2 regions of the Streptomyces chiangmaiensis genome follow, and region 2 is predicted to be linked to the other one. Evidence: riboswitches for the same ligand, from Rfam matches in the RefSeq annotation. Region 2 holds a riboswitch; the other holds the start of a gene.
The links. A riboswitch is a leader RNA that binds a small molecule or an ion and turns the genes downstream of it on or off. The one in region 2 is predicted to bind glycine.
Positions count from the first base shown of each region.

Region 1 (15,405 bases), on a different contig from region 2:
GCCCTCGTCGAGGACGCGCAGGGGGTCCTCGTCGTCGCAGATCGGCAGGAGCGCCGGGAAATAACGCAGGTTCTCCTCGAACAGCTCGTACGCCGACGTGATCCAGCGTTCCCCGAACCAGGTACGCGGTCGCACTCCCTGCGCCTGCAGTTCGGGCGGCCGGGTGTCGGTGGACTGCTGGAACAGCGGCGGCCGGGACTCGCGCCACAACTCACGCCCGAACAGGAACGGCGAATTGGCACCCAGCGCGACCTGCGCCGCGGCAACGGCCTGCGCCGCGTTCCAGACGTCCGCGAACCGCCCCGGGGTGACCTGCAGGTGCAGCTGGACCGACGTGCAGGCGGCTTCGGGCGCGATCGACCGTGAGGTGCACTCCAGCCGCTCGACCCCCTCGATGTCGAGGGTGAAATCCTCGCCGCGTGCGGCCACGATCTGGTCGTTGAGCAGGGTATAGCGGTCGACGGCGGAAAGGCTGGACGAGACCAGGTCGTCGCGGTCGAGCGTGGGGAGAATACCGATCATCACGATTCCCGCATCGACCTCGTGCGCCTTGCGGTCGGCATATGCGAGCGAGGTGCGCAACTCCTCGGCGAGCCGGTCGAATACGCGGCCGCCCAGCCGGTGTGGAGCTATGTTGACTTCCAGATTGAACATGGCGAGTTCTGTTTGGAAATCTCTGCTTGCAATCCTTTCCAGCACCTGCGCATTCATCATTCGCGGCATGCCGTCGGATCCGATGAGATTCAGTTCGATCTCCAGCCCCATGAGGTTCTTGGGCCGATCGAACCGCTTCTCCTCCAGCAGTCGCGCCAGTCCCGCGAGACACTGCTTGAGCTTGCCGCGGTGGCGCTGCCGATCGGACAGGTCGAACGGCCCCGCCACGACCTTCTCTCCCATCGAAGCGTCCCTCCTGAGATGGGTAGGCCGACGATCCGGCCGCTGCTGTCCCGGGTCTCGGAGGATGATGCCCCGGCAACGCGATCGATAACGTCTCCGCGGTGCACGGTCGCACGCTAGGCTGAGGTCCGGCATCCACGGGCACATTCACGAGGCATGCGGCAATACGCAGTTTCACGGCAAGGGCATGTCGTGAAAACGCCGACGAGAACCGGCCGTCCGCTACGGACGAGTATTCCGAGGTCGCAGGCGCGACACCCGTCGAGCACCAGGACGAATCCCGCTTTTCGTCGACCGAATATCTCCTTGCCCGTCATTCGCGGGACGACTAGACGAAACACTGCATGAACACGAGTCGTATAAACTTTCCGCACGGGGTAGAGAGTTGGCACAAACGGTGATGAGCTCTGTCGTCAAAGCGCCGCCATTCGTCCGGGCGCAATTCCCTGGCCCCTCCGACCCCGATGGCTGACAGCGCTGTCCGCCCGCCACCCCACGCCCTCGCGCAACCGTGCCTGTCGAAATGAGAGGCGACCCACCATGCACCTGCATGTCCCCCCGGCTCCCGCGCCCGCCCTCCGCTCCGTCCTCACGGCACTCGGTTCCCCCACCGCGGTCCGCGAGGCCCCCACCCCGTCCCTGCGCACCGCTCAGGGACCCGTGACCCCCGAACTCCCGCTGCCTGTCCATGTACTGGATGGGATCTCCCCGGCGGGCGCCCCCGCCACCCGGCTGGCCGGATGGCGCTTCCTCATCCGATGCGGCGACCGCGCCGTGGCAGCTGCCGAGACCATGCTGACTCCGGACGGCTGGGCGTTCTCCCACTTCTTCGAAGGCCCGTACGTCACCGCCACCGAGCGCGCCCTGCGCCAGGCGGAGGCGATGACACAGCCCTACCAGGCCCGGCTGCTGTCCGTGCCCGAGCTGTACATGCTCACGTTGTGGCTGCACGGGGACTGCACCGCCGACGGGGCGACCGGTTCTCCCGCCGCGGCCGACCTTCTCGTGCCGCTCGCACCCGCTCCACCCGGCATCGCGGCCCACCGCCCGCACCGCGTCACGGATCTCCTCCCGGTGCTCACGCACCGCATCGCCCGTACTCCCCTGCTCGGCTCACCGACGCCCGCGTAGCCGCCGCATCCCACCGTGCCCCGCTGCCCGAAACGGCCGCGGGGCACGGTGCGTCCCCGCGTCGTCGAAGACCCCGGGCAGGTGTCGCTCGTTCGTGCCGCATCGCGCTCGTACGAGAGACAAAGCGCTGGTCGGGCCAGATGTACTAGCCCCTTGCGACCATCGTGAACCACCCGAATTGACCGCCGAGTTGGGATGAACCGTCCACCAGGGTGATGCGTCATGAACCTGTGAGAAGCGGTGCTGCGAAATCCCTGCGGAATGACGCCCGTGGGGCAACACTGGGTTCCAGACCGAAGCATCAGCGACGGGGGGCGGCCATGAACGACCAGACGAGCCGCAGGACAGACACGACAGCCATCTCGGACATCACGACAGAGCGAAAGATCCCATCCACCATGTGCCAGCACCAGCCACCGTGCCCCACAGCCGAATCCGCCGACCGGGAGTCCGCCCGTCTCATGGCGCACCACCCGGAGCAGGGGTGGAGCCTGTTGTGCAACGGCGTTCTGCTCTTCGAGGACACCGGTGAGCTACTGCCGGACGGCCAGATCATCGCCCCTCACCGCCCGCTGGACACGGACCAGGTGATGACGGCCGCCTGAGCGGCGCACACGGGGCAGCCACTGCCCTGACACAAGGGGGCCGGCCCGGAGGCGTACGCTCCGAACCGGCCCCGACGCATGTCCGAGGGCGATTACTCCTCGTAAGCGTCCAGCGGCGGGCAGGAGCAGACCAGGTTCCGGTCACCGAAGGCCTGGTCGATACGGCGCACCGGAGGCCAGTACTTGTCCGCCGCGGAGACGCCGGCCGGGAAGAGGGCCTCATCGCGCGCGTACGGGTGCTCCCACGTGCCGCCGAGTGCCGCGGCGGTGTGCGGGGCGTTCCGCAGGGGGTTGTCCTCGGCGGGCCACTCGCCCGAGCCGACCTTCTCGATCTCCGCACGAATGGCGATCATCGCGTCGCAGAACCGGTCGATCTCGGTGATGTCCTCGGACTCGGTCGGCTCGATCATCAGCGTGCCGGCCACCGGGAACGACATCGTCGGCGCGTGGAAGCCGTAGTCGATCAGCCGCTTGGCGACGTCGTCGACGCTCACCCCGGTCGCCTTGGTCAGCGGACGCAGGTCGATGATGCACTCGTGCGCGACCAGGCCGCCGGGGCCGGTGTAGAGCACCGGGTAGTGCGGCTCCAGGCGCTTGGCGATGTAGTTGGCGGACAGCACGGCCACCTGCGTGGCGTTCTTGAGGCCCTCACCGCCCATGAGACGGACGTACGCCCACGAGATCGGCAGGATGCCCGCCGATCCCCACGGAGCGGCCGAGATCGGGCCGACGCCCGTCTCCGGACCGGCCGCGGGCTGCAGCGGGTGGTTCGGCAGGTACGGCGCCAGGTGCGCACGCACGCCGACCGGGCCGACACCCGGACCACCACCGCCGTGCGGGATGCAGAACGTCTTGTGCAGGTTCAGGTGCGAGACGTCACCGCCGAAGTGGCCCGGCTTGGCCAGGCCGACCAGGGCGTTGAGGTTGGCGCCGTCGACGTACACCTGACCGCCGGCCTCGTGGACGGCCGCGCAGATGTCGGCGATGTGCTCCTCGAACACACCGTGCGTGGACGGATACGTGATCATCAGCACCGACAGTTCGTCGCGGTACTGCTCGATCTTGGCCCGCAGGTCCTCGATGTCGACCTCGCCGTCCTCGGCGGTCTTCACCACGACGACCTTCATGCCCGCCATCACGGCGCTTGCGGCGTTGGTGCCGTGCGCGGAGGACGGGATGAGGCAGACGGTGCGCTGGTGGTCACCGTTGGCGCGGTGGTAGCCGCGCACCGCGAGCAGACCGGCCAGCTCGCCCTGCGAACCGGCATTGGGCTGAAGGGACACCTTGTCGTAGCCCGTGACCTCGGCGAGCCGCTCCTCCAGCTCACGGATGAGCGTCAGATAGCCCTGCGCCTGCTCGGCGGGCGCGAAGGGGTGGAGCTGCCCGAACTCGGGCCAGGTGACCGGCTCCATCTCCGTGGTCGCGTTGAGCTTCATGGTGCAGGAGCCCAGCGGGATCATGCCGCGGTCGAGCGCGTAGTCCCGGTCCGCCAGCCGGCGAAGGTAGCGCAGCATCGCGGTCTCGGAGCGGTGCTGGTGGAAGACCGGGTGCGTGAGGTAGTCGTCGGTGCGCAGCAGGCCCTCGGAAAGCGCGTCCTCGGTGCTCGCGTCCAGCGCCTCGACGTCACCCTCCACGCCGCACGCGGTCCACACGGCGGCCAGCTGGGCCCGGCCGGTCGTCTCGTCGCAGGCGATCGACACATGGTCGGCGTCGACGAGGCGCAGGTTGACCCCGCGCTCACGCGCGCTGGCGACGACCGCGTCGGCGCGGCCGGGCACCCGCACGGTCAGCGTGTCGAAGTAGGCGCCGTGGACGACTTCGACCCCGCCCGCGGTGAGGCCCGCGGCGAGGATCGCGGCGTACTGGTGGGTGCGCCGCGCGATGGTCCGCAGGCCCTCGGGCCCGTGGTAGACGGCGTACATGCCGGCCATCACCGCGAGCAGGACCTGAGCGGTGCAGATGTTGCTCGTCGCCTTCTCGCGACGGATGTGCTGCTCCCGGGTCTGCAGGGCGAGCCGGTACGCCTTGTGCCCGTCGGCGTCCACGGAGACACCCACGAGCCGACCGGGCAGGCTGCGGGCGAACTTCTCGTGCACCGCCATGTATCCGGCGTGCGGTCCGCCGAAGCCCATCGGCACACCGAAACGCTGCGTGGTGCCCACGGCGATGTCCGCGCCCAGCTCACCGGGCGAGGTCAGCAGGGTCAGTGCGAGAAGGTCGGCCGCGACGGTGACGAGCGCCCCCACCTTGTGGGCCTGCTCGATGACCGGCCTGATGTCGCGTACGGCACCGGAGGCGCCCGGGTAGTGGATCAGTACGCCGTTGATCTCCCGCTCCGCGATCTCGGCCGGAATTCCGTCGCCCAGGTCGGCGACGACCACCTCCACACCGGCCGGCTCGGCACGGGTCTGGATCACGGCGATCGTCTGCGGCAGCGCGTCCGCGTCGACCAGGAAGAGGCCCTTCTTGTTCCGGCCCATGCGCCGGGACAGCGCCATCGCCTCGGCGGCGGCCGTGCCCTCGTCCAGGAGGGAGGCGCCGGAGGTCGGCAGTCCGGTGAGGTCGGCGACCATCGTCTGGAAGTTCAGCAGGGCCTCGAGGCGCCCCTGGGAGATCTCCGGCTGGTAGGGCGTGTACGCGGTGTACCAGGCCGGGTTCTCCATCACGTTCCGCAGGATCACCGGCGGCGTGAAGGTCCCGTAATAGCCGAGACCGATCATGGAGTCGAGGACCTGGTTGCGATCGGCGAGAGAGCGCAGCTCGGCCAGCACCTCGCGCTCGGTCCGCGCACCCGGCAGGTCCAGGGCCTCGGTGTTCTTGATCACATCCGGGACCGCTGCGGCCGTGAGCTCGTCGAGCGAGCCGTAGCCCACCTGAGCGAGCATCTTCGCGCGGGCCTCGTGGTCGGGCCCGATGTGGCGCTGCTCGAAGGGCGTCCCCCGTTCGAGATCGGCGAGCGGAATGCGATGGGCTGTCATTGCGGAGGCCTCCTGGTCTGACACGACCTTCGAGGGGCACCACGGCGCGGGTACCCCGACGGCCTCCCCCTCTGTCATCTCGACCTGAGAGCTTCACCGGTCCGCCCGAAGGCGCTCCGGCTTTCACCGTCGGTGAGAGCGGAAGCCGTCGACACCCGCCCTGCTTTCCAGAGTGACCTCGTCCGTGCGGTACGTGTGCCTGAGAGATTCCGGGGAGGGTTTGCTCCTTCGGCGCCTCCGGTTCGCTCCGGAGGACTCTCCCGCATGGGGTCAGCAGCCGCTAGCCAGAGTACCAGCGGAGACAAGACCGGCACCTTCGAGTGGCCGCCTTCCTGATTGTGCTCTTTCGTAGTGCTTACGGATGCGTTGCGACCTGCTGGAGGGACCGTGAAGACCGATATCGATCCGCGGAGTCTGATCGGCCGCAAGGCGTTCGACCGCAACGGGAACAAGATCGGCACGATTGACGAGGTCTACCTCGACGACGCGACCGGTGCACCCGAGTGGGCGGCCATACGAACAGGCCTGTTCAGCAGGGACGCGTTCGTCCCGCTGGAGCCCAGTGAAGTGATCGAGGGTGCTCTGTGGGTCCCCTTCGAGCGCGCCCTGATCAAGGACGCTCCCGACTTCGGCGTCGGACGCCATCTCTCCCCCGAACAGGAGTTGCAGCTCTACCACCATTACGGGCTCGACGTGACCTCGCCCCCACCGCCACCGGACCGCGACTTCGGGCATCTGGCCGGGTCGGACGAGGCCTGAGCCCCACCCGGGTCCTCGCCCCCTCGACACCGGAGGCATCCGTCCGGCCCGGAGTCGTGGCCGCCGCGGCCACCCGACGCCGCCCGACGGCACGGTCAGGCCCCGGTGCCCGATGCCGCCGCCCGTGGCCCCGCGGACTCGGGCCTTCGGGGCACCAGCGGCAGCGGATCCGCCGGCTCGAGCCGGGGGTCGTCGGTGCGGAACGTGCGCACGCGACCCGGCTCGGAGTCGGGTGTCTCGAACCGCACGGTCACCCGGCCGAGGCCGCTGCCCTGCACCCACCCGTGACCGTACTCGGCGTGCCGGACGTCCTGGCCCGCGCGCCAGACATGCTCAGAGGCCGCTGCCGACTCCTCCTCGGTGGTCTCGGTCGCCTCCCCGTCCTCCGGTCGGCCCTCGGTGCCCGCGTCCCCCGCGGCCAGGTGGGCCTGGGCGAACAGGTCCTCCTGGGTGTAGTCGGCGAGCCCGCTGACTCCGACGCCGAGCAGCCGCACCCCACCGGTCGTGTCCACCGAGTCCAGGAGCCTCCCGGCGGCCTCCCGCACAACCGCAGGATCGTCCGTGGGCCCGCGCAGGGTCTCGGACCGGGTCAGCGTCGCGAAGTCGTACCTGCGGACTTTCAGCACGATCGTCCGCCCCGACAGGCCGGCACCCCGCAGCCTGCGGACGCACCGGTCGGCGAGCCGCTGCACCTCGAGCCCGACCCGGACCCGATCGTGGATGTCCACGTCGTAGGTGTCCTCGACCGACACCGATTTGGCCTCCCGCTCGGCCACCACCGGCCGCTCGTCCTGCGCCAGCGCCATGGCGTAGAGGGCGTGCCCGTGGGCCTTGCCCAGCAGCCGCACGAGCTCGTCCTCGCCCGCCTCGGCGATCTCGTCGACCGTGGTGATCCCGGCCCGGCGCAGGTGGTCCCCTGTGGCGGGGCCGACCCCCGGCAGCGTGCGCACCGACATCGGACCGAGCAGCGCGCGCTCGGTACCTGGCCGTATCAGCACCAGGCCGTCCGGCTTGGCCTGTTCGGAGCCGATCTTGGCGAGCATCTTGGACGCGGCGAGCCCCACCGAGCCCGTAAGCCCGGTGCCCTCACGGATGTCCGCGCGCAGTTTCACCCCCGTCCGGAGGGCCGACTCCTCGTCCCAGGCCGCTCCCCCGGCCTCCAGATCCACGAACGCCTCGTCCAGGCTCAGCGGCTCCACGAGCGGCGACAGTGCTCGCAGCAGCTCCATCACCTGCTCGCTGATCTCCCGGTAGAAACCGAATCGCGGCACCAGATACGCGGCGTGGGGTGCGAGCCGGCGTGCCTGCGCCATGGGCATCGCCGAGTGCACTCCAAAGACTCGCGCCTCGTACGAGGCCGTGGCCACCACTCCCCGAGGTCCGAGTCCGCCCACGATGACGGCCTTCCCGCGCAGGCTCGGCTTGGATGCCTGCTCCGCCGAGGCGTAGAAGGCATCCATGTCGAGATGGAGGATCGTGGGCGCGCTTCTCACATCTCCGATGCTGCCCTACGCCACTGACAATGCCGCCTGGTGACGGCGCGTCTCAGACGGCCCGGTTGCGTCGCCGTGCCAGCTCGTCCCCGGGGTGGTTCCCGACGATGGTCTCGCCCGTGTCGATGCGCTCGCCGTGCAACTGGGACAGGGCGTTCTCCACGTCCCGCCACACGACGCCGACGGCAATACCGAATATGCCCTGACCGCCCTGGAGCAGAGCGTGGACCTCGTCCGGCGACGTGCACTCGTACACCGTCGCTCCGTCGCTCATCAGCGTCATCCGCTCCAGGTCACGGAAGCCGCGTTCCCTAAGGTGCTGGACGGCGGTGCGAATGTTCTGCAGGGACACGCCGGTGTCGAGGAACCGCTTGACGATCTTGAGGACGACCACGTCCCGGAAGCTGTACAGCCGCTGCGTCCCCGACCCGTAGGCGGGGCGCACGCTCGGTTCGACGAGACCCGTCCTGGCCCAGTAGTCCAGTTGGCGGTAGGTGATGCCCGCGGCGGCGCACGCCGTGGGACCTCGATAGCCCATCTGCTCGGAAGCCGCCCCTCCGTCGCCCGGCACGGCCGTCGGCCGCTGAGGGGCGGAGCCGGTCGCGCTGCCGTGAAGCGGGTGCGGGCCATTCTCCCCCAGACTCCGTCCGGGGGCACCCCCAGCCGTACCGCCGCCGCTGATTCTCACGCCGACCTCCGTCCTTGACCTGCCTTCTCGACGGTAGGCAGTCACCAAGGGCGCGTCAACGATCGCCACACTCGGCACGCCGAGTGATAATCACCCTAGGAGTGGTTTCCCGTACCCTTCCGCGGGGAAAGGCTAGCCGAATGCTTCGGCAGTGGCCTCTGCGAAGTGGCACAAGCCCCCGGCATGTGCTTCAGTGCGCGGCCACATGCTCCTTCCCGCCGTTCGAGGCCCGACGTCTTTGGAACCGGGAACCCCCGGCAGCTGTCATGGCCTCCGGCCCCGCCCGGCCCGAGCCTCGCTGCCGTGCGGGCACACGGACGATCTCGCCCTCAGTGGAGGAATCACCGAAGCGGGAGCAGCGGCTCGCCGTCTTGGTCGGCCTGAGCTGGGGGTTCGGGTCGCCCCAGGACGCTCTCGATCATCGACGAAACCGCCGCGGAAGGCCTCGAGCACCACACCCGGCACACCGAACCCCGGAGCCACCCCTGCGTCATCCGGTCCCGGCCGGCACACCCCTTGGTCGACCCGGGAGGGAAACCGTCACTGGCTGCTCGTGCCGAAGTCCTCCGGGGAGATCTGGTCGAGGAACTCACGGAACTTCTCGACCTCGTCCTCCTGCTCGTCCGGGATCGCGATGCCCGCATCATCCAGCACTCCGTCACTGCCGTAGATCGGCGTGCCGGTGCGCAGCGCCAGCGCTATGGCATCGGACGGGCGCGCGCTCACCTCGACCCCGCTGGCGAAAACGAGCTCCGCGTAGAAGACGCCCTCACGCAGATCTGTGATGCGAACTTCCGTGAGCTCCTGGCCGACGGCCTCCAGCACGTCCTTGAACAGGTCGTGGGTCAGCGGTCGTGCGGGGGCCATACCCTGCTGGGCAAACGCGATCGCCGTCGCCTCCCCGGGCCCGATCCAGATGGGGAGGTAGCGGTCGCCTCCCACTTCACGCAGGAGCACGATCGGCTGGTTGGAGGGCATCTCGACCCGGACACCTACGACATCGAGCTCGTTCACACAGCAACCCTAGGCCGTGCCCGGGATGTTTGGGTAGTCGGGCACAGATCGGCCGATCGATCCGCCGTCGGCGAACCCCCCGGCTCAGGGCAGACGCACGCCCAGCGCGGACTGCACCAGCGCGGCATGCAGCTTCACCGCGAGCCCTGCCAGCTCTTTGGTGCGCGCCTCGGCATGTGCCCTGGTCTGCGGGTTGCGATGGAGCCGCAACGGGGCCACTACCTGGTCCACCAAGCCCGCCTCGCGGTCCGCCGCCGCCTTCATCACCCGCAGATGGCGCGGCTCGATCCCGTGCCTGCCCAGTTCCGCCACCAGAGTGGCCACCGTGACGGTCTCGGCGTCGTACACACCTTCCGGCAGCGGTACGACGAGGCCGTACGACTCCCACTCCTCGAGTTGCTCCGCGCTGATCCCGGTGGCCGTCAGCAGCTCGTCACGGGCGATCCGCGCGGTTGCGGGCGTCTCGAGCTCGCCCAGGATGTCCCCGAGGGGCTCGCCCTCGCCCAGGTCACGCGGACGGCCCAGGGACGGCAGTCGAACTTCCTCGCCCCGCTCCAGGGCGTCCAGATGCTCGCGGATGACCTTGAGCGGCAGATAGTGGTCCCGCTGCATCCTCAACACGTGACCGAGGCGCTCGACGTCGCGCATGCTGAACTTGCGATATCCCGATGGGGTGCGCTGCGGCTCGATGAGCCCCTCGGACTCCAGGAAGCGGATCTTGGAGATGGTGACCTCGGGGAATTCCTCGCGCAGCACGTTCAGCACGGCGCCGATACTCATCGGCCCGTTGTCCGTGGCGGCGGTGCCGCTGTCGGCGCCGCCGCTCGGTGTGTGAAGCATGGACCCTTCCCTGGCGGGTCAGATGCCCCGCTGACTCGCGTAGAAGACCAGCCTGTACTTGCCGATCTGCACCTCGTCGCCGTTGTTGAGCGCGACCTGGTCGATGCGCTCACGGTTGACATACGTACCGTTGAGACTGCCGACGTCGGCCACCGTGAACGTGCCGTCCGGGCTGCGCCGGAACTCCACGTGCCGGCGCGAGACCGTCACATCATCCAGGAAGATGTCACTCTGGGGGTGGCGCCCCGCCGTGGTCAGGTCGCTGTCCAGCAGGAAGCGGCTGCCCGAGTTGGGGCCGCGGCGCACCACCAGCAGCGCCGAACCGACCGGCAGCGCGTCCACGGCCGCCTGTGCCTCCGGAGAGAGCGCGGGCACCGGCGTCTGGCCGGTGGCCTCCGCGTCGTAGGCCTCCAGACCCGAGATCGAGATCGTGGAGGTCGTCTCGGACGCACGCTCCGGCACCGCACCGGCCCGCAGCGGCGCACCGCAGTTGGAGCAGAAGCGGCTGTTCTCCGGGTTGCGGTGACCGCACCTCGTACACACCAGGGCCGACATGTCCCCGAAACCTATGGGGCCTGAGGCACCGGGGTCAACAGACGCCGCGCCCTGACCTCCCGAAATGCCACCACCCGGACCAGCGACCTGGTCCCGGAACAGGGGGCGCTGCCCCTCTGCTTCTCCCGGCTGGGCACGATGACGAGCAGTCGCGTTGTCGCTGCCCTCTCGCGCGCTCTTGCCGAACAACTTCGCAAACAACTTCACGGGCGATTCCCCTTGACCGAAACAGACCCGCCCGTGGGGCAGGACGAACCCTGATGACATACACCGACCGGCCCGGACATCCTCACAACGTCCGTATCCACCAGACAGTTTCCACCACGCACCCCCCATTCGGTGCGCCGACCCCCCGCAACCTCATGCCCTTGCCCGACGGCCTCCATGCACCCCCGATTCACTGGGAGGACGATCGAGCGTAGTCAGGCTGCTCCGCCGCTCGCAAGGCATCCACGACGATCTTCGTAGAACGCTCCACGGTGACCGTGGCCTGCTCCTTCTCCAGGGTCTGCACCACGCCTCCGGGGATGTTGAGTGCCGGCTCGAGGTCCTGGGGCTTGCCGATGACCTGGAAACGATAGGGCTGGGTGATCTTGTTCCCGTCGACGCTCACGCTCTTCCCGGAGTCCGTCAGATAGGTGCCGGCGACGACCCGTACCCCGTTCACCTGTATCGCCTCCGCGCCGGCCGCGCGCAGTTCCTGGATCGCGTCGAGCAGCATGTCCGCCTGGACCGTTCCCTTCGTGTCCTGGATGGTCATCGTGATGCCGGGGCCCTGCGCCGCCACCGTGCCCGCAAGGATGCCCAGTTGTTTCTCCTTCTCGGCGGTCTGCTTACGAGCCTCCTCGGCCCGGTCCGAACTGTTCTCCAGCTCGGACCGTTGGTCCTCGAGCCCCTGCTTCTCGTCCTGAAGACGCTGAGTACGGTCGTCGAGTTCATCGAGGATGCGCACGAGATCCTCCTGGCGCGCGCCGCGCAGGGCACTGCCGCTGTCGCTGTTGGAGGCGACCTGGACGGCCAGGCCGAAGCCGAGGCCGAACAGCAGGAGGGCGACGATGAATTGGGCCCGTGTCACACGCGGTGGCCACAGCCCCTGGGCAAGGCGCTGACGGCCGGTCAGTGCGGCCGCGGGGGCCTTCGCCTCCTCGGCCTCGTTCAGCGCCCCGGGCGTGCCTGCGGCCGCCGGGATCTCCTGCGGCAGCTCCTTGCGCAGCCGGTGCTCGGGGCCCTGCGGCGCCTGGGGCTTCTCTTCCTCGTTGCTCATCGCCCTCACGCCCGGAACACATGCCGGCGGATCGCCGCGGCGTTGGAGAAGATGCGGATGCCGAGGACGACCACGACGCCTGTGGACAGCTGGGCGCCGACGCCCAACTTGTCCCCCAGGAACACGATCAGCGCCGCCACCACCACGTTCGACAGAAACGACACCACGAAGACCTTGTCGTCGAAGATCCCGTCGAGCATGGCCCGCAGGCCGCCGAACACGGCGTCGAGTGCCGCGACGACGGCGATGGGCAGGTAAGGCTCGACGACCGCCGGAACCTCAGGCCGGACCAACAGCCCGACCACGACTCCGACGACGAGGCCCAGTACGGCGATCACGATGTGCCCTTCTCTGTGGTCGGCTGTGCTGTACGTACGATCACACTCGGTGCGGCGGGCAGCCGGACGTCGCTCTCGACTGATATGCCGGTCCTGATCCCGTAGTTCTGCTGCAGCGCATGCAGATACAACCCCTCGGCGCTGTTCTGGAACCCGGTGCTGAGCCGGTTGCCGTCCCCCACCGCGAGCACCGTGTACGGCGGCACCAGCGGCCTGTTGTCCACCAGTATCGCGTCACCCGCGGCCCGGATGGCCGACAGCGCCGTCAACCGCTGACCGTTGATCGAAATCGCTTCGGCGCCCGATTCCCACAGACCGTTGACGACCCGCTGCATGTCGCGGTCCCTCACGCGGCCGGTGTCGGAGAAGTCGGAGGTCTCCCGGGGATCGCCGTTGCCGCCCGTTGTGGCTTCCTTCGCGTCGTTCACCACGAGCTTCACGCCGGGACCGTGCACGGCGACCGCGCCCGACAGGACCCCGACGAGATCGGCCGAGTCCGAACCGCCGTCTCTCTCCAGCGCGGCGCGCTGCCGCGCGCTCACGTCGTCGCGCAACGTGTCCACCGACGCCTCGAGCTTGTCCGCGGCCGCGGTCTCGCGCTGGATGCGGTCGATGAGCTCCTGGCGCTCCTTTGCGACCGTCGGGGCCGCCACACGCGCCTGAGCGGCGCCCACGGTCACCACGAGCGCGGCGAGCACCAGACCGGCCGCGAGACCGAGCTTGGCCCGCACCGTCCTCGGCATTCCGCCCTCGCCCTCCGCGTGCTTCCGGGCGGCCGCCTCGGCGTATCCGTCGTCGAGGCTGTGATCCATGACGTTGGTGAGCAACGACATGGAGGCGTCCGGACGCGGGGGGCGCCCTGGTGTGCTCCGAACGGGGGGCGGCTGCGGCATGCCGCACATAGTCGCATGTCGTGAGCGGATACTCCGAATGGCCCCGCCCGCGTGCCGGACATACCCCTCGGGGCACATGTCGGGCACGCGGGCGTGTCGCCCGTTCCTATCGGCCGGCGCTGTCGACGACCGCCGCCCACTCGTCGAGCAGGGCCTGCGCGGAGGCGTCGTCGGGGCCCTCAGCCCACAGATGGGTGACGGCCTCCGCGGGGTCGGGCAGCACCAGCACCCACCGCCCGTCGGTCTCCACGACCCGTACGCCGTCGGTGGTGTCCACGAACCGCTCCCCGGCCTCCTCCACGACACGGCGCATCACCAGGCCCTTGACGGCCCACGGCGTCGCGAGATCGCGCTTGAGGACGTGCGCCCGCGGAATCCGCGCGTCGATCTGGCTGAGGGTGAGCTGTGTCCTCGCCACCAGACCGATCAGCCGCACGAACGCGGCCGTACCGTCGAAGACGCTGCTGAACTCCGGCACGATGAAGCCACCGCGCCCGTCTCCGCCGAAGATGGTCGACTCCTCGCCGCCCACGCGCGTGAGATCGTCGGGCGAGGTGGTGGTCCATTCGACCTGCGTCCCGTGATAGGCCGCCACCTGCTCGGCGATCCGGGTCGTGGTCACCGGCAGGGCCACCTTCCCGCTGCGCCGCTCCGCGGCCACCAGGTCGAGCATCACCAGCAGCGCCCGGTCGTCCTCGACGATCCGCCCCTTCTCGTCGACGAGCGACAACCGCTCGCCGACCGGGTCGAACCGCACGCCGAAAGCGGCCCGCGACGAGGCGACGATCTCGCCGAGCCGCAAGAGTCCCGAGCGCCGCGCGTCTGCGCTCTCGGTGGGACGGGACTCGTCGAGACCCGGATTGATCGTCAGCGAGTCCACGCCGAGCTTGCCGAGCAGGCTCGGCAGAACCAGTCCCGCGCTGCCGTTCGAGGCGTCCACGACGACCTTGAGCCCCGACTCGGTTATCCCCGACGTGTCCACGCTGCGCAGGAGCGATCCGGTGTACGAGTCGAAGACGCTGGACGGGAAGTACAGGTCCCCGATCTCACCGGGGAAGGCACGACGGTACTCCTGCCGTACGAACACCCGGTCCAGCTTCCGTTGACCGGCCTGCGACAGATCGGCACCTTGGCCGTCGAAGAACATGATGTCGACGGAGTCCGGCACACCGGGCGAGGTCCGGATCATGATGCCGCCGGCGCTGCCCCGTGCGGTCTGCTGCCGTGCGACGGGCAGCGGCACGTTCTCCAGGTCCCGTACGTCGATGGCGCTCGCCTGGAGCGCGGAGATGACCGCGCGTTTCAGCGCACGCGCGCCCCGGGAGTGGTCGCGGGCGGTGGTGACGGTGGACCCCTTCTTGAGCGTGGTTGCGTACGCGCCCGCGAGGCGCACGGCCAGCTCCGGAGTGATCTCGACGTTCAGGATCCCGGACACCCCACGAGCGCCGAAGAGATGCGCCTGCCCCCTCGACTCCCAGATGACCGAGGTATTGACGAAGGCGCCCGCCTCGATGGTCTTGAACGGGTAGACCCGCACATTGCCCTGGACGATCGATTCCTCGCCGATGAGGCATTCGTCGCCGATGACGGCGCCGTCCTCGATCCGGGCCGCACGCATGATGTCGGTGTTCTTCCCGACCACACAGCCGCGCAGATTGCTGTGCTGACCGATGTACACGTTGTCGTGGACGACGGCCTTGTGCAGAAAGGCTCCGCTCTTCACGACGACATTGGAGCCCACGACGGTGTGCTCGCGGATTTCGGCGCCGGCCTCGACCTTGGCGTAGTCCCCGATGTAGAGGGGTCCGCGCAGTACGGCCTCCGGGTGCACCTCCGCACCCTCCGCGACCCACACACCAGGGGAGAGCTCGAAACCGTCGATCTCGACGTCTACCTTGCCCTCCAGGACATCGGCCTGCGCCTTCACATAGCTTTCGTGGGTACCGACGT
Region 1 is NZ_JAYWVC010000021.1:53,726-69,130, forward strand. Features, by position in the region: gene VXC91_RS09910 (glutamate-cysteine ligase family protein) at 1-897, opposite strand, end outside; gene VXC91_RS09915 (hypothetical protein) at 1,438-2,028, shown strand; gene VXC91_RS09920 (DUF5999 family protein) at 2,427-2,633, shown strand; gene gcvP (aminomethyl-transferring glycine dehydrogenase) at 2,726-5,611, opposite strand; glycine riboswitch at 5,789-5,884, opposite strand; gene VXC91_RS09930 (PRC-barrel domain-containing protein) at 5,999-6,370, shown strand; gene VXC91_RS09935 (DNA polymerase IV) at 6,466-7,863, opposite strand; gene VXC91_RS09940 (MerR family transcriptional regulator) at 7,916-8,551, opposite strand; gene VXC91_RS09945 (bifunctional nuclease family protein) at 9,092-9,565, opposite strand; gene ftsR (transcriptional regulator FtsR) at 9,650-10,405, opposite strand; gene VXC91_RS09955 (FHA domain-containing protein) at 10,424-11,296, opposite strand; gene VXC91_RS09960 (DUF881 domain-containing protein) at 11,358-12,224, opposite strand; gene VXC91_RS09965 (small basic family protein) at 12,230-12,562, opposite strand; gene VXC91_RS09970 (DUF881 domain-containing protein) at 12,559-13,395, opposite strand; gene VXC91_RS09975 (mannose-1-phosphate guanyltransferase) at 13,562-15,405, opposite strand, start outside.
Region 1: another riboswitch for glycine. It lies ahead of gcvP (aminomethyl-transferring glycine dehydrogenase); the one in region 2 lies ahead of gcvT (glycine cleavage system aminomethyltransferase GcvT).

Region 2 (15,405 bases):
ACGCAGCGAAATCGTCTGGCCGCGCACGATACGGCCGATGTAGGGCCAGCCGAAGAAGCCGATGACGACGACGAGGACGCCCATCCGAACCCCGGTGCCGGTCAGGCCCCACAGCGAGTTGGGGACCACGGAGACGAGCGCGATGGTGAAGAGCAGCTGCGGGAAGGCCAGCAGAACGTCCATGGTGCGGCTGATGGCGGTGTCGACCCAGCCGCCGAAGAAGCCGGCCGTGGCGCCGAGCAGGCTGCCCAGGAACACGGAGACGGCGGCCGCGAGGAAGGCCACCAGCAGGGATATCCGGGCGCCGTAGACGATCCGGCTGAACACGTCGCGGCCGTTGGTCGGCTCCACGCCTAGCAGGAAGTCGGAACTCATACCGCCGAAGCTGCCCTTGGGCGTACCGAGGTTCGGGTCGATCAGGTTCTCGTGGAACTCGTTCGGCGGGTGGCCGAACAGGTCCACGATCCACGGCGCGAACACCGCGACCAGGATCAGGAACACCACGATCACACCGCCGGTGAGAGCGATCTTGTCGCGCTTCAGCCGGGTCCAGGCGATACGCCCGGGCGACCTGCCCTCGATCTCCTTGGCCGGGACGTCGGCGGTGACATCGGCGACCGCGGTCTCGGCGGCTGCGTCGTGCATTGGTGCCGTCATCTGGCAGGGACCCCTCTCAACCGGCGATAGCCGGCCCGCACTTGCCGCTGTGGCGGCATGATCAGTCCGTCGTACACAGGGGCGAATGCCCCTTGGAGCGGGAGTCTTCAACGCTTTGGCGATCTGTTGCCAGACTTGACGGTGAATGGATGCCTAAACGTGATGCCGTCTGGGACGTTCCGTTATCCGGACAGCGGGTAACGGGCGTCGAACGACGGCTAGTTAGGGCATTCCAAAACAGAACCGGACTCTTCACCCACATCTATGCGCGCAAAGTGGCATCCATACGGCTTCGGTCTGCCCACCCGACCGGCGGTACCGATCCTTGAGGATCAATAGCCGCTGCCGACCGGCGGATAGCCGTAGCCGCCGGCCGCGGGGGCCTGGACCGGGGCCGCGTGGGACTCACGGTCGTAGAACGGGCGGGCACTGGCGCGAAGCCACATCACCACGGGGTCGTACTCGTCGGACATCGCGACGGTCGACACGGGCAGGCCCTCGGGCACGGCGGCGATCGACTGCTGCATCATCGCGCGCACCGAGTCGACGGCGGGCGGCGAGGTGTCGTACACGTCCAGGCCGATCGCCAGGTACGGCGCGCCGAGGGCGGGCTGCACCCAGGCCCGGCGCAGCGAGCGGACGGCCGGCGTACGGTGCGCGTTCTGTGCGAGGAGGGCGTAGAACTGCGGGATCTCGACGGCCGGTTCGGACAGCCGCAGCGGCCCCGCGGGCTGGCGCTCGAGACCGGTGGCGATCCGGCGCAGGTCCAGCCAGGGAATGCCGACGCCGCCGCCCGGCGCATGCGGGTTGAGCCACAGCCCGTAGTGGTCGGGGTAGAGGGTGCGGGCGACGTCGAGGCCGTCGACCACTTCGTACGAACGGTTCCAGCCGCTGGCCGAGAGTTCCTGGGCGGAGGTGACACACGGTGCGTAGCCGTGGCCGTCCACCTCCATGTTCCCGTACTGGGCGTCCGGGGCACCGGCCTGGCCGTGCCAGAGCAGCATCCAGACCTGGCCGGACGACGGGGTCGCGAGCGCGCGCAGGAGCGCCTCGTAGGCGTCGTAACGCCCGGGCGTCACCTGGCGCAGCATGTGCTCGACCTGCCCGGCCGCTGCCGTGCCCGACGCGCTCACCCTCTACCGCCCCTTCACCACGAACCCGACAACCCCGCAGATGCCTCCGGAGTATGGGCGCGAACCGAGCCGCACCACCCCGACCGAGCCATTCTCCCTTGCCCGGGGACACCACACCCCCATGCGGTCACACCGCGGGGCGGCCCCCGGCCGGACACGAGCTTCCCCCGCTCGGGCCATGAAACCAGGTTAAGGCGCCATCTCGACAGCGACTTGACGCGCGCCGCGCGACATCGTCCGGGCTTCGCGCGCCGCGCTCGCGAGCGGTTCAGTAACCGTACTGGTAGAAGGGCCGCACCCGCTCCCGCATCCAGTCCCCCACCGGGTCCTGTGCCACGTCCAGGAACACCATGTTCACCGGTGTCTTCACCGGCACCCTGCCGAGCGCCCGGCCGAGCGCGTCCAGCGCAAGGGTCCGTCCGTCGGTCCCCGAGGGGCCGAGCTCGACGCCTATGAACATCACCGGGTCGGCGGACTCGATGGCGGCCAGGCCGCGGCGCGCGCTGAGCACCACACCGGTCGCCTCGAACTCGGACGAGGCGGCGGCGAGGAAATCCACCGGTTCGTCCTGCCAGTCGGGTTCGAAGAGGCGGACCCGGCCACCGCTCACGAGCCCGTCCAGTGAGGTCAGCCCGACGCGGCACAGCTCGGCCACCGCGTCCGGCGGCAGCGGCACGCCGACCACTCCGTCGGGGTTGACCGCGATACCGACCTGCGGGGGCAGCCCGCGGGCGAACTCGACGGCGGGAGCGATCGTGTACGACATGTGGTTGCCGACCACCTGGCGGAACTGCTCCTCCGAGCTGAAAACCGGGACGTAGACCTGGCCCTCGATCTCCAGCGTGGGCAGGTCCAGGGGGCCGCTGTGCGGGCCGCCGTCACCGGGCAGCGGCACCCAGAGGAAGCTGCGCCCGAGGACCTCGATGATCCGGCCGCCGGCCCCGGGGACGCCGAGGGAGGCGGAGAGCACCTCCTCCAGCTCGTTGCCCGGCCATCCGCCGTGCGGATGGGGGTGTGCCTGTGGGGGGAAGTCCGCGGGGAGGTCCGCCGGAAAATCCATCTGCTTACCGCCTGCTCAGAACTACTGCCGTGGCAGAAAAGCCTAGCGGTTGCTCCTGGACGGTCACTTCGCCGCGAAGTCGATCCGGCGCAGGACGTCCGCCGCGTCCCGGTCGAGCAGCACCGCCGAGCCGCAGCCCTCCGGCAGTCGGCCCTGCTCGACGGAGCACAGCAAGTGGCGGGTGGCCCTGCGGTGCCTGAGGAACGCGTACCGCGAGACTCCGCGGCCGCGCGCCTGCTGCCCCTCCAGAGCCGTGTCCACGGGGACGTCGAGCACAAGCAGCCGGAGCGTGCCCCCGCGGCGCCGGGCCTCGCGGGCCAGCCAGCCGCGCACCCAGGACTGTGTGCCGCAGTCGTGCACCACCAGCCCGGTGCCCGCGCGCAGCGCGCGGCGCAGACCCGCGTAGTGCGCCATGCGGACGAGGGGGCGGTAGACCGCGTAGGGAAGGAAGCGGGCCAGGCGTGTGTCCCAGCGGTCCCGGGTGTCCTGGGAGTCGACCCGGGCACCCCGCACGGCACGCCGCATCAGAGTGGACTTGCCGCTGCCGGGCAGACCGGTGACGACGACGACGTCGCCCGCTTCGAAGATGAGCCCGTGCGGACTGCGGCCCCCGCGGTCGCGCAGATCGCGGACCACGGCATTCCGCAGCGGTCCGCAGGCCCCCCGCGCCGGGGCACCGGGTTGCTCGGGCACCGCGAGGCCCGAGGTCGTGGCGTACGCCGTGGTCCTGTTCACCGTCATCTCCCTCCCCATGGGTCGGGAAGTTGCCTGCCCGCCGATTGTAAAGAGAAGGTAATGCTCAGGTCTCTCGTTTTCATCCTCGTGCCGCCACAGGCCGGTCACAGATGCGGCCCTGCCACCATCGGACGATGCGTGCAATGATGTGCGCGCCAACTGCATACCGGCCGCTTGAATCCGCGCGGGAGAGTTCCGGCTGCACGCCTGTGCCCGGACGCCGAAGGAGCAAGTCCCTCCCTTGAATCTCTCAGGCCCCGATACCGCGCGGGCGAGGCACATCTGGAAAGCGGGCCCCTTCTGGTGGCTCCACCCAAGGTGCAAACCGTGACCACCCGCCGCGGGAGTCATGGCGAACCTCTCAGGTTCCGATGACAGATGGGGAGGAACGACCTCGCCCTCCCCTGCGCTCGGCTTCGTCCGTGCGAGGGACCCCGTTGCCCTGGGAGCACAACCGATGAGCAGCAACAGCCCCCTGCGCCGTACCGCGCTCGATGCCCTGCATCGTTCGCTGGGCGCGACGATGACCGACTTCGCCGGCTGGGACATGCCCCTGCGGTACGGCTCCGAGCGTGACGAGCACGTCGCCGTACGTACCAAGGCGGGACTGTTCGACCTCTCGCACATGGGTGAGATCACGGTGACCGGGCCCGAGGCGAACCGGCTCCTCGACCACGCCCTGGTCGGCAACATCTCCTCCGTCGGCGTCGGCCGCGCCCGCTACACCATGATCTGCCAGGAGGACGGCGGCATCCTGGACGACCTGATCGTGTACCGGCTCGGGGAGCAGGAGTACATGGTCGTCGCCAACGCCTCCAACGCCCAGGTCGTTCTGGACGCGCTCGGGGAGCGGGCCGCCGGCTTCGATGCCGTGGTGCGCGACGACCGGGACGCCTACGCGCTGATCGCCGTGCAGGGCCCCGAGTCCCCCGGGATCCTGAAGTCCCTGACCGACGCCGACCTCGACGGCCTGAAGTACTACGCGGGGCTGCCCGGCACGGTCGCCGGGGTCCCGGCGCTCATCGCCCGCACCGGCTACACAGGGGAGGACGGCTTCGAGCTGTTCGTGGCCCCCGAGCACGCCGAGAAGCTGTGGCTGGCGCTGACGGAGGCGGGCGCACCGGTGGGTCTCACCCCCTGCGGGCTCTCCTGCCGGGACACGCTGCGCCTGGAGGCGGGCATGCCGCTGTACGGGCACGAGCTCACCACGGCCCTGACCCCCTTCGACGCCGGTCTGGGCCGCGTCGTGAAGTTCGAGAAGGAGGGTGACTTCGTGGGGCGCGCCGCACTGCTGCGGGCCGCCGAGCGCGCCGAGCAGAACCCGCCGCGCGTCCTGGTCGGCCTGATCGCCGAGGGCCGCCGCGTCCCGCGCGCCGGGTACGCAGTCGTCTCCGGCGGTGAGGTGATCGGCGAGGTCACCTCCGGTGCGCCCTCCCCCACGCTGGGCAAGCCCATCGCGATGGCGTACATCGACGCCGCGCACTCCGCTCCCGGCACGCCCGGGGTCGGAGTGGACATCCGGGGCAGCCACGAGCCGTACGAGGTCGTGGCGCTGCCGTTCTACAAGCGCCAGAAGTAGACACTGGGCCCAGGACGGACGGGACTCCGCTCGCGTCCGTCCCCGCTCACGAGCGTCTCCACCAGTCCCCCTTCACCACCACTCCTCCGACCCAACAGGAGAATTCAGGCCATGAGCAACCCCCAGCAGCTGCGTTACAGCAAGGAGCACGAGTGGCTGTCGGCCGCCGAGGACGGCGTCGCGACGGTCGGTATCACGGAGCACGCGGCCAACGCGCTCGGCGATGTCGTGTTCGTCCAGCTCCCGGAGGTCGGTGACACAGTGACCGCGGGCGACACCTGCGGCGAGCTGGAGTCGACCAAGTCGGTGAGCGACCTCTACTCGCCGGTCAGCGGCGAGGTCACGGCGGTCAACGAGGACGTGGTCGACGACCCGTCGCTGGTGAACTCCGCCCCGTTCGAGGGCGGCTGGCTGTTCAAGGTGCGCATCGCGGAGGAGCCCGCGGACCTGCTCTCCGCCGACGAGTACGACGCTCACATCGCCGGCTGAGGAGTAACAGCACCACATGTCGCTTCTGAACACTCCTCTGCACGAGCTCGACCCGGACGTCGCCGCCGCCGTCGACGCCGAGCTGTACCGTCAGCAGTCCACCCTCGAGATGATCGCCTCGGAGAACTTCGCTCCGGTCGCTGTCATGGAGGCGCAGGGCTCGGTCCTCACCAACAAGTACGCCGAGGGCTACCCCGGCCGCCGCTACTACGGCGGCTGTGAGCACGTCGACGTGGTCGAGCAGATCGCCATCGATCGCATCAAGGAGCTCTTCGGCGCCGAGCACGCCAATGTGCAGCCGCACTCCGGCGCGCAGGCCAACGCGGCCGCGATGTTCGCGCTGCTGCAGCCCGGCGACACGATCATGGGTCTCAACCTCGCGCACGGCGGGCACCTGACCCACGGCATGAAGATCAACTTCTCCGGCAAGCTCTACAACGTGGTCGCCTACCATGTCGGCGACGACGGCGTCGTCGACATGGACGAGGTCGAGCGACTGGCCAAGGAGAACCAGCCGAAGCTGATCGTGGCGGGCTGGTCGGCCTACCCGCGGCAGCTGGACTTCGCCGCCTTCCGCCGGATCGCGGACGAGGTCGGGGCGTACCTCATGGTCGACATGGCGCACTTCGCCGGCCTGGTGGCCGCGGGCCTGCACCCGAACCCGGTGCCGCACGCCCATGTGGTCACCACCACGACCCACAAGACGCTGGGCGGCCCGCGCGGTGGCGTGATCCTGTCCACCGCCGAGCTCGCCAAGAAGATCAACTCGGCGGTCTTCCCCGGTCAGCAGGGTGGCCCGCTGGAGCACGTGGTCGCCGCCAAGGCGGTCGCCTTCAAGATCGCGAGCTCCGAGGAGTTCAAGGAGCGGCAGCGGCGGACTCTGGAGGGCGCGAGGATCCTTGCCGAGCGTCTGGTGAAGGACGACGTCAGGGCCGTCGGCGTGGACGTCCTGTCCGGCGGCACCGATGTGCACCTCGTCCTCGTCGACCTGCGCGACTCCGAGCTCGACGGACAGCAGGCCGAGGACCGGCTCCACGAGGTGGGCATCACGGTCAACCGCAACGCGATCCCGAACGACCCGCGCCCGCCGATGGTCACCTCGGGTCTGCGCATCGGCACGCCCGCCCTGGCGACCCGCGGCTTCACGGCCGATGACTTCGCCGAGGTCGCGGACGTCATCGCGGAGGCGCTCAAGCCGTCCTACGACGCACAGGCGCTGAAGGCCCGGGTGACGGCCCTGGCCGACAAGCACCCGCTGTACCCGGACCTCCGGAAGTAAGGCACCTCGGGGCATCGCGCACACTGGAGGCACACTCGTCGTGCGCGGTGCCCCGCCCCCTGCACCACCCCTGTACCTGAGGAGTCACGGTGGCCATCTCGGTCTTCGACCTGTTCTCGATCGGTATCGGCCCGTCCAGCTCCCACACGGTCGGCCCCATGCGCGCGGCGCGCATGTTCGCCCTGCGGCTGCGCAATGAGAGCCTCCTGAACTCGGCCGCGTCCATACGGGCGGAGCTGTACGGCTCGCTCGGCGCCACCGGCCATGGCCACGGCACGCCCAAGGCGGTGCTTCTCGGCCTGGAGGGCGCCTCTCCGCGCACGGTGGACGTGGAGACCGCCGACCGGAGAGCGGAGGACATCAAGGCCGCCGGCCGGATCCGGCTGCTCGGCGAGCACGAGATCGCGTTCTCCTTCGACGACGACCTGATCCTGCACCGGCGCGAGACGCTCCCCTACCACGCGAACGGCATGACGCTGTGGGCGTACGACGCCTCCGGGACCGAGCTGCTGTCGAAGACGTACTACTCCGTGGGCGGCGGCTTCGTCGTCGACGAGGACGCGGTCGGCGCGGACCGCATCAAGCTGGACGACACGGTGCTCAAGTATCCGTTCCGCACGGGCGACGAGCTGCTGCGCCTGACGAAGGAGACGGGCCTGTCGATCTCCTCGCTGATGCTGGACAACGAGCGGGCCTGGCGCACGGAGGAGGAGATCCGCGAGGGCCTGCTGGAGATCTGGCGGGTGATGCAGGCGTGCGTCTCGCGCGGCATGTCCCGTGAGGGCATCCTGCCGGGCGGCCTCAGGGTCCGCCGGCGTGCGGCGGTCACCGCCCGCCAGCTGCGTGCCGAGGGCGACCCGCTGTCCCGCGCCATGGAGTGGATCACCCTCTACGCGATGGCGGTGAACGAGGAGAACGCGGCAGGCGGCCGCGTGGTCACGGCACCGACGAACGGCGCCGCGGGCATCATCCCCGCGGTCCTGCACTACTACATCAACTTCGTGCCCGGCGCCGACGAGGACGGTGTCGTGCGCTTCCTGCTCGCCGCGGGCGCGATCGGCATGCTCTTCAAGGAGAACGCGTCCATCTCCGGGGCGGAGGTCGGCTGCCAGGGCGAGGTCGGCTCGGCCTGCTCGATGGCGGCGGGCGCGCTCGCGGAGGTACTGGGTGGCACGCCCGAACAGGTCGAGAACGCGGCCGAGATCGGCATGGAGCACAACCTCGGCCTGACCTGCGACCCGGTCGGCGGTCTGGTCCAGATCCCCTGCATCGAGCGCAACGGTATGGCTGCGGTCAAGGCCGTCACGGCGGCCCGCATGGCGATGCGCGGCGACGGCAGCCACAAGGTCTCCCTCGACAAGGTCATCAAGACGATGAAGGAGACCGGCGCGGACATGAGCGTGAAGTACAAGGAGACGGCGCGGGGCGGACTGGCGGTCAACATCATCGAGTGCTGAGGGGATGGGCCCTGACCTGCGTGTTCGACTCTTTCAGCGCTGTCAGGGCCTTCGCTGCCTACGCGGCGGGAAGTCCCTGGAATCTCGCGAGGCGACGTCGACCGCGGGTTCCCGATCACGACCAGGTCGGCGCCGCGGTCGCGGCGTGGCCGCGCCGATGCCCGCGAACCGCCCACGCGCGCGGGCCCATGGACCGCCGCGCTCAGACCACGATCTTGCGCGGGTTGAAGTTGCCACCCGGGTCGGCAGCGCCGAAGAGGCCCGACATGACCGCGACACCCTGCGTCGAGATGTCCTCCTCCAGCCACGGCGCGTGCTCCAGGCCCACACCGTGGTGGTGCGAGATTGTGCCGCCGGCATCGACGAACGCCTGCTGGATCGCACGCTTGACCGTGTCGTACTCGCCGAGAGGGTCGTCACCGAACACGAAGGCGAAAGTGAAGTAGAGGCAGGCGCCAGAGTGGTACGAGTGCGACATGTGCGACATCGTCCAGCCCTTGCGGCCGATCTTCTCGTAGGCGCGGCCGGCCGCGTCGTAGACCGCCGCGTGGATGCCACGCAGCTTCGACCACGGACCGGCGGTCTCGCTCACGTCGCCGGCGGCACCGCGGTCGAGCAGGAAGTCGCGGATGTACGGCGTGTCGAACTTCTTCTGGTCGTAGAGCGCACCGGGTCCCTTGCCGACACCGATGCCGTGATGCTTGCGCACGATCCGGTCGGCGAGCGACTTCTGCCGCTTCGCGTGCGCCTCGCCGCCCTCGAAGCCGATGAAGGAGAGGCACATCTCGTCGAGGTTCCAGCCGCGCTTCTTGAGATACGCCATGAGGCCGGCCTGTGCCATCTTCTGGATGCCCTTCGACTCCTTGCTCGTCGCCAGGGAGAAGCCCGTCTCGTGCGCGTCCGAGATGCGGGTGACCGAGGGCGAGACGTCGCTCTCCGCGATCTCCTGCATCGCGGCGAGGCCGTGGTCGAGGTTCTTGAAGAAGTAGGCATAGATGTCACGCCTCTCGGGACACCGGTGCACCTGCACCGTGACCTCGGTGATGACGCCGAGACGCCCCTCCGAGCCCACCACCATCTCCCGCACGCTCGGCCCGGTCGACGCGCTCGGAACGGCACGGATCACGAGGACCCCGCCGGCCCGCACGACACGCAGCCCCTTGACGATGTCCGCGATGTCGCCGTATTTGTCCGACTGCATGCCGGACGAGCGCGTGGCGACCCACCCGCCGAGCGACGAATGGGTGAAGGAGTCGGGGAAGTGCCCCATCGTCCAGCCGTCCCGGTTGAGTTGAGCCTCCAGGTCGGGGCCCAGCGCCCCGGCCTGAATGCGCGCCAGGCCGGATTCGGCGTCGATCTCGAGCACCCGCGAGAGGCGGCCGAGGTCGAGCGAGACGACCACCCGCGACTCGTCCGCGTGCGGCTCGAGGCTGCCCGCGATGTTGCTGCCGCCCCCGAAGGGGATGATCACGGCATCGGCCTCGACGGCCGCCTCGACGACCATCTGCACCTCCGCCTCGTCGGCCGGGTAGACGACCACATCGGGAGTGCGCGCGAACTCGCCGGCCCGGATGCGGACCAGGTCGCGCAGGCTCTTGCCGTACGTGTGGACGACCCGCGACATGTCGTCGACGACGGCGTTCCCGTCTCCGACGATGCCGCTCAGCAGCTTGACGAACGTCTCGGGCGCCCTTGAGGCCGGCACCTTCAACTCCGAGAAGTCGGGCCGTTCGGTGCGCTTGCCCGCCAGGAGGTCGAGACCGACGGCCTTCAGTACGAACGGGGCGAAATCGGGCTTGTCCTCATGGTGGAAGCCGACGCCCTCCACGCCCCAGCCCCACCACTTCATGTGCTTCACATCGCCGGTGCGGACCGCGTCGGCGCGGCGGAGGGGATCGGTCACGAGTGGTCTCCTTCAGGTGCTGCGACGTCAGGTGAGATGGCGTTCGAGCCGAGAATGCGGTGGGAGTTCTCCTCGGCCAGCTTGACGATCGCCGAGCGGATGCGTTCGGTGAACGCGCCGGCCGACTCGCCGGGAAGAGCGGTGAGCGGTTCGCCGAAGACGACCCCTACCGGCTGGCGGCCCCGCTTCGGCCATTTCGATCCGCGCGGGTGAGCCGCGTGCGCGCCGATGATCGCGGCGGGCAGCACCGGCACACCGGCCGACGAGGCGAGCGCCGCCGCCCCCGGCTTGAACGTCCCCGGCGATCCGTCGCGCGAGCGGGTCCCCTCGGGGAAGATCAGGAGCGGCACTCCCCGGTTCAGCAGTGTCTTGGCGCTCACACCGCGCGGGTTGACCCCGGTGCGGTCGACCGGGAAGGCGTTGCAGAAGAGAGCCGTGAGGCCGCGCCGCCACCGCACGTCGAAGAAGTAGTCGGCGGCGGCTCCCGCTGCGAGGTAGCGCGCCAGCCGGCGGGGCAGCGCGCCCAGGATGAGGGGCGCGTCGAGGTGCGAGGTGTGGTTGGCGGCGACGACATACGCGTCCTCGACGTCCTTCAGGCATTCACGTCCCAGTACCGTGACGTCGGTCACGCTCCAGACGACGGCCTTCAACAGCCCCCGCTGCGCGACGAAACGCGCAGCAGCAAGAGGGCGTGAGGTGAAACGGTCGCGTGTCGCCGCGAGCATCCGCTTCCTTTCCGTGCGGCTCGCCCGCACTGACGTTCAGTGGCTGAGACGGTCGCTGCGACCGGACGAGAGCCGTCGTGAGATCCACCGCACTGTACGGCGTGGAAGATGACGTGCGAACCAGATGAGCAACCGGTACCGGACGGTGGGCAGGGAGATCACCCGTCCGCGCCGCACGTCGCGCAGACTCGACGCGACGACTCGGTCGGCGTCCAGCCACAGGAAGTCCGGAATGCTCGACGACCGGATTCCGGCCCGCTCGTGGAATTCGGTGCGGACCCAGCCCGGGCAGAGCGCCGTCACGGTGACGCCCGTTCCGTGCAGCTCGTTCGCCAGCCCCTCCGTGAGCGAGGTGACGAAGGCCTTGACGGCCGAATAGCTCCCCATCGTGACGAACCCGGCTGTGCTGGACACATTGACGATCGCACCGTGCCCGCGTTCGCGCATGGCCCGCCCAGCGGCGCCGGCGAGCACCAGCACCACGCGCCCCATGACCTCGATCGCCCGGTCATGCGGAGCGGTGTCGGCCGAGGTGATCGGTGCGTGCACGCCAAAACCGGCGTTGTTCACGAGCATGTCCACCGGACGGGCGGGGTCCTCCAGCCGGGCGGCGACACGCTCGACGTCCGCGCGATCGGACAGGTCGGCAGGCAGCACCTCGACGGCACGGCCCCGGGACTCGAGCTCGACCGCCATTCGGCCGAGCCGCTCCCGGTCGCGCGCCACCAGGACAAGGTCCCATCCACGGTCTGCCAGAGCGCGCGCGAACGCTGCTCCGATACCCGACGTGGCACCGGTGACAAGTGCGACTCCGGTACGGCTCAGCATAGTTTCATATGACATCTGCTCGACATCCGAACTCCCCGCTCGTAGCTACTCCATGGGGTGGCGAACGGGTCCACGCCTTCGAGCCCGAAACCGGCCTTCCGAGCCACCTGGTTAAGCACCCGCTTCCGCACGGGAACTCTAAGATCCGAGAAAGCTTCCGTGTTCGATGTCGGACGGGCCGACCCAGGTGAATCGCTACGGTCGTGCAGCAGCCGATGGCTGACTCCTCGCGCATGACACACCCTTCTTTTCTCGGCTCATGCCTTTAGACCGGGCACGCATCGATCCTGTGACACGAGCTTCCGCACATGCTCATGCGGACCCGGGAATCGCCCTATGGCCACGGGCCCTCATCGCGCGCTGTGCCGGCGTGGGTTGTCCGGCCGAAAGTGCGCAGTTCTCCGATGGGACGAGGCCCCGCAGCTGAGCGATGCCCAGCAAGGCCCGGCGCACACTGCCTGCACTGACACGCCGAGACACTGCTCCGATACCGCAGGATCTCTCGTTCTTCCCCGCGGAGGCCGGTAGATGCAGGGCTCACGTTGCGGAGGTCGGCGTCGTTGCCAGGGGTGTCGAACCCGGCAGCCGACTGGATCCACCTGCGCTCTGTCCGACAGCGCCCCGGCTGCAGGCCGGCCGTCATGATCGGTCGGTATGCTCTGAATCATCCCTTCAGCCGTACCATCCGCCTCCAGGCGGAACCAGGCCACGTGTCACACATGCGCCGCTTGCCCGGTCTCACGTGATAGCCCCCGACAGCTTTGCGCACGTTCCGGGGCCTCTGCAGAGTTAGCCCCCCGCTCCGGCCCCAGAAAGCCCGTGCATGAACTCAAACGACGAGGCGACGACCGCGCCGCCCGAGACAGCGGGCTTCGATGTGCGTGAATTCGCTCGTACGGCACACGGCAGCCACCGCGGAACGCTCGACCTCGGGTCGCTCGCCGAAGAGCCGCTCGACGCCGAATCCGTGCGGCTCGTTCGCGCGCTGCGCGACATGGAACGTTCGACGCTGCAACGCGTGCGCGACCTCCTCGTGACGGCGACACACAAGGACGCCCGGGTCACCGCGTTCCTCACCACGTGGATGTTCGAGAGATTCTGGATCGCGGACGCCCTCGATGCCGTCCTGGATGCTTCTCCCGCCGCCCGCGGCCTCCCTTCGAGCGCCGGCCCGGCACGGTGGGTACTGGCGGAGCGCCGCGAACGCCGTGGCCCGATCCGTCGCTCCCTCATCGCCAACATCACCGGTACGCAGATCGTCGCCGAACACGTGACGACGAGCCTCGTGGACGAATGGATCACGCAGGCGGCCTACCGGCGTCTGGCCGGGATGTCCCCCGCCGTGGCGTCGATCATCAACCCCCTGGCGGAGATCAAGCAGCGCCACATCCGCTTCCTGGCCGAGGAGTCGGAGCGGCGGCTCGGGGGCTCGGTCCGCGCCCAGCGCATCACCCGTCGTGCCCTCCGGCACTCCGCCTGGCCGCTCGGCTCGGTCGATCGCTCCAAGCACGAGCGCACCTTCTTCGAACGCCATGTCTTCGGCGACCGGAGCGGACGGGCCGAGGCGGGCCGTATCCGCGCGATGGTCGCCGCGCTCCCCGGCATCGGTCCCGGTGTCGCATCCACCGTGGAATCGAGGCTCCTTCCGTGATGCCGCACAGTGCGAAAACCGAACTCGGCAACGCGCACGTCCTGCTCACCGGCGCGACCGGCTTCGTCGGGCAAGCCGTGCTTGAGCGGCTGCTCACCGATCACCCCGCCACCCACATCTCGCTCCTCGTGCGCGGGAAGGGCAGACAGACCGGGCAGGACCGGCTCCGGCAGCTTCTGCGCAAACCCGTGTTCGAGCGCTGGCGGGATGCCGTGGGGGCCGAAGAGGCCAAGCGCATCGTCCGTGAGCGGATCACGGTGCTCGACGGCAGCATGACCAGCATTCCTGAGCTGCCCTCCCACCTTGACGTCGTCATCCACTCGGCGTCGACCGTCTCGTTCGACCCACCCATCCACGAGGCGTTCGACACGAACGTCAACGGCGCCGTAAGCCTCTACCAGGCCCTGCTCGCCTCCGGATCGGACCCGCACGTCGTCCACGTGTCGACCTGCTACGTCGGGGGACTCCGACGCGGTGTGGTGCCCGAGGCCAAACTCAAGCACGACGTCGACTGGCGCACCGAGTGGACCTCGGCGACACAGGCCCACGAGCGCACCGAGCTCACCTCGCGGGAACCGGCGCAGCTCGAGCGGTTCATGTCCCGCGCCCGCGGCAACCACGGCAAGGAGGGCCCGATCGCGGTGGCCCGCGCGAGCGAGAACGCGCGGCGCGAGTGGGTGCGTTCCCACCTCGTCGACGCCGGCCGGCGGCGCGCCCAGAGCCTGGGGTGGACCGACGTCTACACACTCACGAAGGCACTCGCGGAACGTGCCGCGGAAGACCTCTGGGGCGAGGCCGGACACCGGCTTTCGGTGGTCCGGCCCGCGATCATCGAGAGCGCCCTCCAGCATCCGTTCCCCGGCTGGATCGACGGCTTCAAGGTCGCCGATCCGCTGATCTTCGCCTACGGCCGCGGCCAGCTGCCTGACTTCCCGGGGCTGCCCGACTCGATCCTCGATGTCATCCCCGTCGACTTCGTCGTCAACGCCATCCTCGCCGCGGCGGCCAACCCGACCCCTGTCGACGAGCCGAAGTACTTCCACATCGCCTCGGGCGCGTCGAATCCGCTGCCTTTCCACCGCATGTACGAGAACGTACGCGACTACTACATGCAGCACCCGCTGCCCAAGGACGACGGTTTCGTCAGGGTGCCGACCTGGAAGTTCGCGGGCGAACGCAAGTTCAACCGACGTCTTCTGCTGGCGAAGAAAAAGGCCGACCTGTGGGACGCCGGTCTGCGGCTGATGCCGAACAACGACCGTAAGCGCGCTCTCACGGCCGAGAACGCCAAGCTGCGCGCCGGCATCGCCACCCTCAGCAACTTCACCGACCTCTACCGCGCGTATGTGCAGACCGAGATCATCTTCGACGACCGCAACGCCCGCGCGCTGAACAACGCCCTTCCGGCCGAGGTGCGCGAGGACCGTGGCTTCGATGTGGAACGGATCGACTGGGAGGAGTACCTGCAGAAGGTGCACCTCCCCTCCATGAGCGAACTGACAGCGGCCTACCGTCGCCGGAAGGCCACGGCCACCCGGCCGGCGAACGCCTGCCCGAGACCCGAGCTGCCGCAGCGTACCGACGTGCTCGCCGTCTTCGACCTCGAACGGACCGTCGTCGACTCCAACATCGTCGAGCAGTACCTCTGGGTGCGTACCTCGGGCTTCCGCAAGGCGGCCTGGCCGAAGGAGGTCGCGGACCTGCTCGCCTCGCTGCCCGGCTACCTCCGCGCCGAGAAGCGCGACCGCGGCGAGTTCATCCGTGCGTTCCTGCGCCGCTACCGCGGCATGCCCCTCGCCCGTCTCGAGGAGGTCGTGCGGCGCGGCTACGCCGACACGATGCTGCGGCACACGAGCGCGGACGCCCTGGCGCGCATCCGCGAGCACCGAGCGGCGGGTCACCGCACCGT
Region 2 is NZ_JAYWVC010000011.1:35,497-50,901, forward strand. Features, by position in the region: gene VXC91_RS05905 (ABC transporter permease) at 1-657, opposite strand, end outside; gene VXC91_RS05910 (enhanced serine sensitivity protein SseB C-terminal domain-containing protein) at 990-1,790, opposite strand; gene VXC91_RS05915 (enhanced serine sensitivity protein SseB) at 2,059-2,850, opposite strand; gene VXC91_RS05920 (AAA family ATPase) at 2,914-3,591, opposite strand; glycine riboswitch at 3,761-3,861, shown strand; glycine riboswitch at 3,862-3,973, shown strand; gene gcvT (glycine cleavage system aminomethyltransferase GcvT) at 4,043-5,164, shown strand; gene gcvH (glycine cleavage system protein GcvH) at 5,276-5,653, shown strand; gene glyA (serine hydroxymethyltransferase) at 5,670-6,932, shown strand; gene VXC91_RS05940 (L-serine ammonia-lyase) at 7,022-8,389, shown strand; gene VXC91_RS05945 (FAD-binding oxidoreductase) at 8,592-10,292, opposite strand; gene VXC91_RS05950 (lysophospholipid acyltransferase family protein) at 10,289-11,017, opposite strand; gene VXC91_RS05955 (SDR family NAD(P)-dependent oxidoreductase) at 11,054-11,860, opposite strand; gene VXC91_RS05960 (hypothetical protein) at 12,669-13,496, shown strand; gene VXC91_RS05965 (HAD-IB family phosphatase) at 13,496-15,405, shown strand, end outside.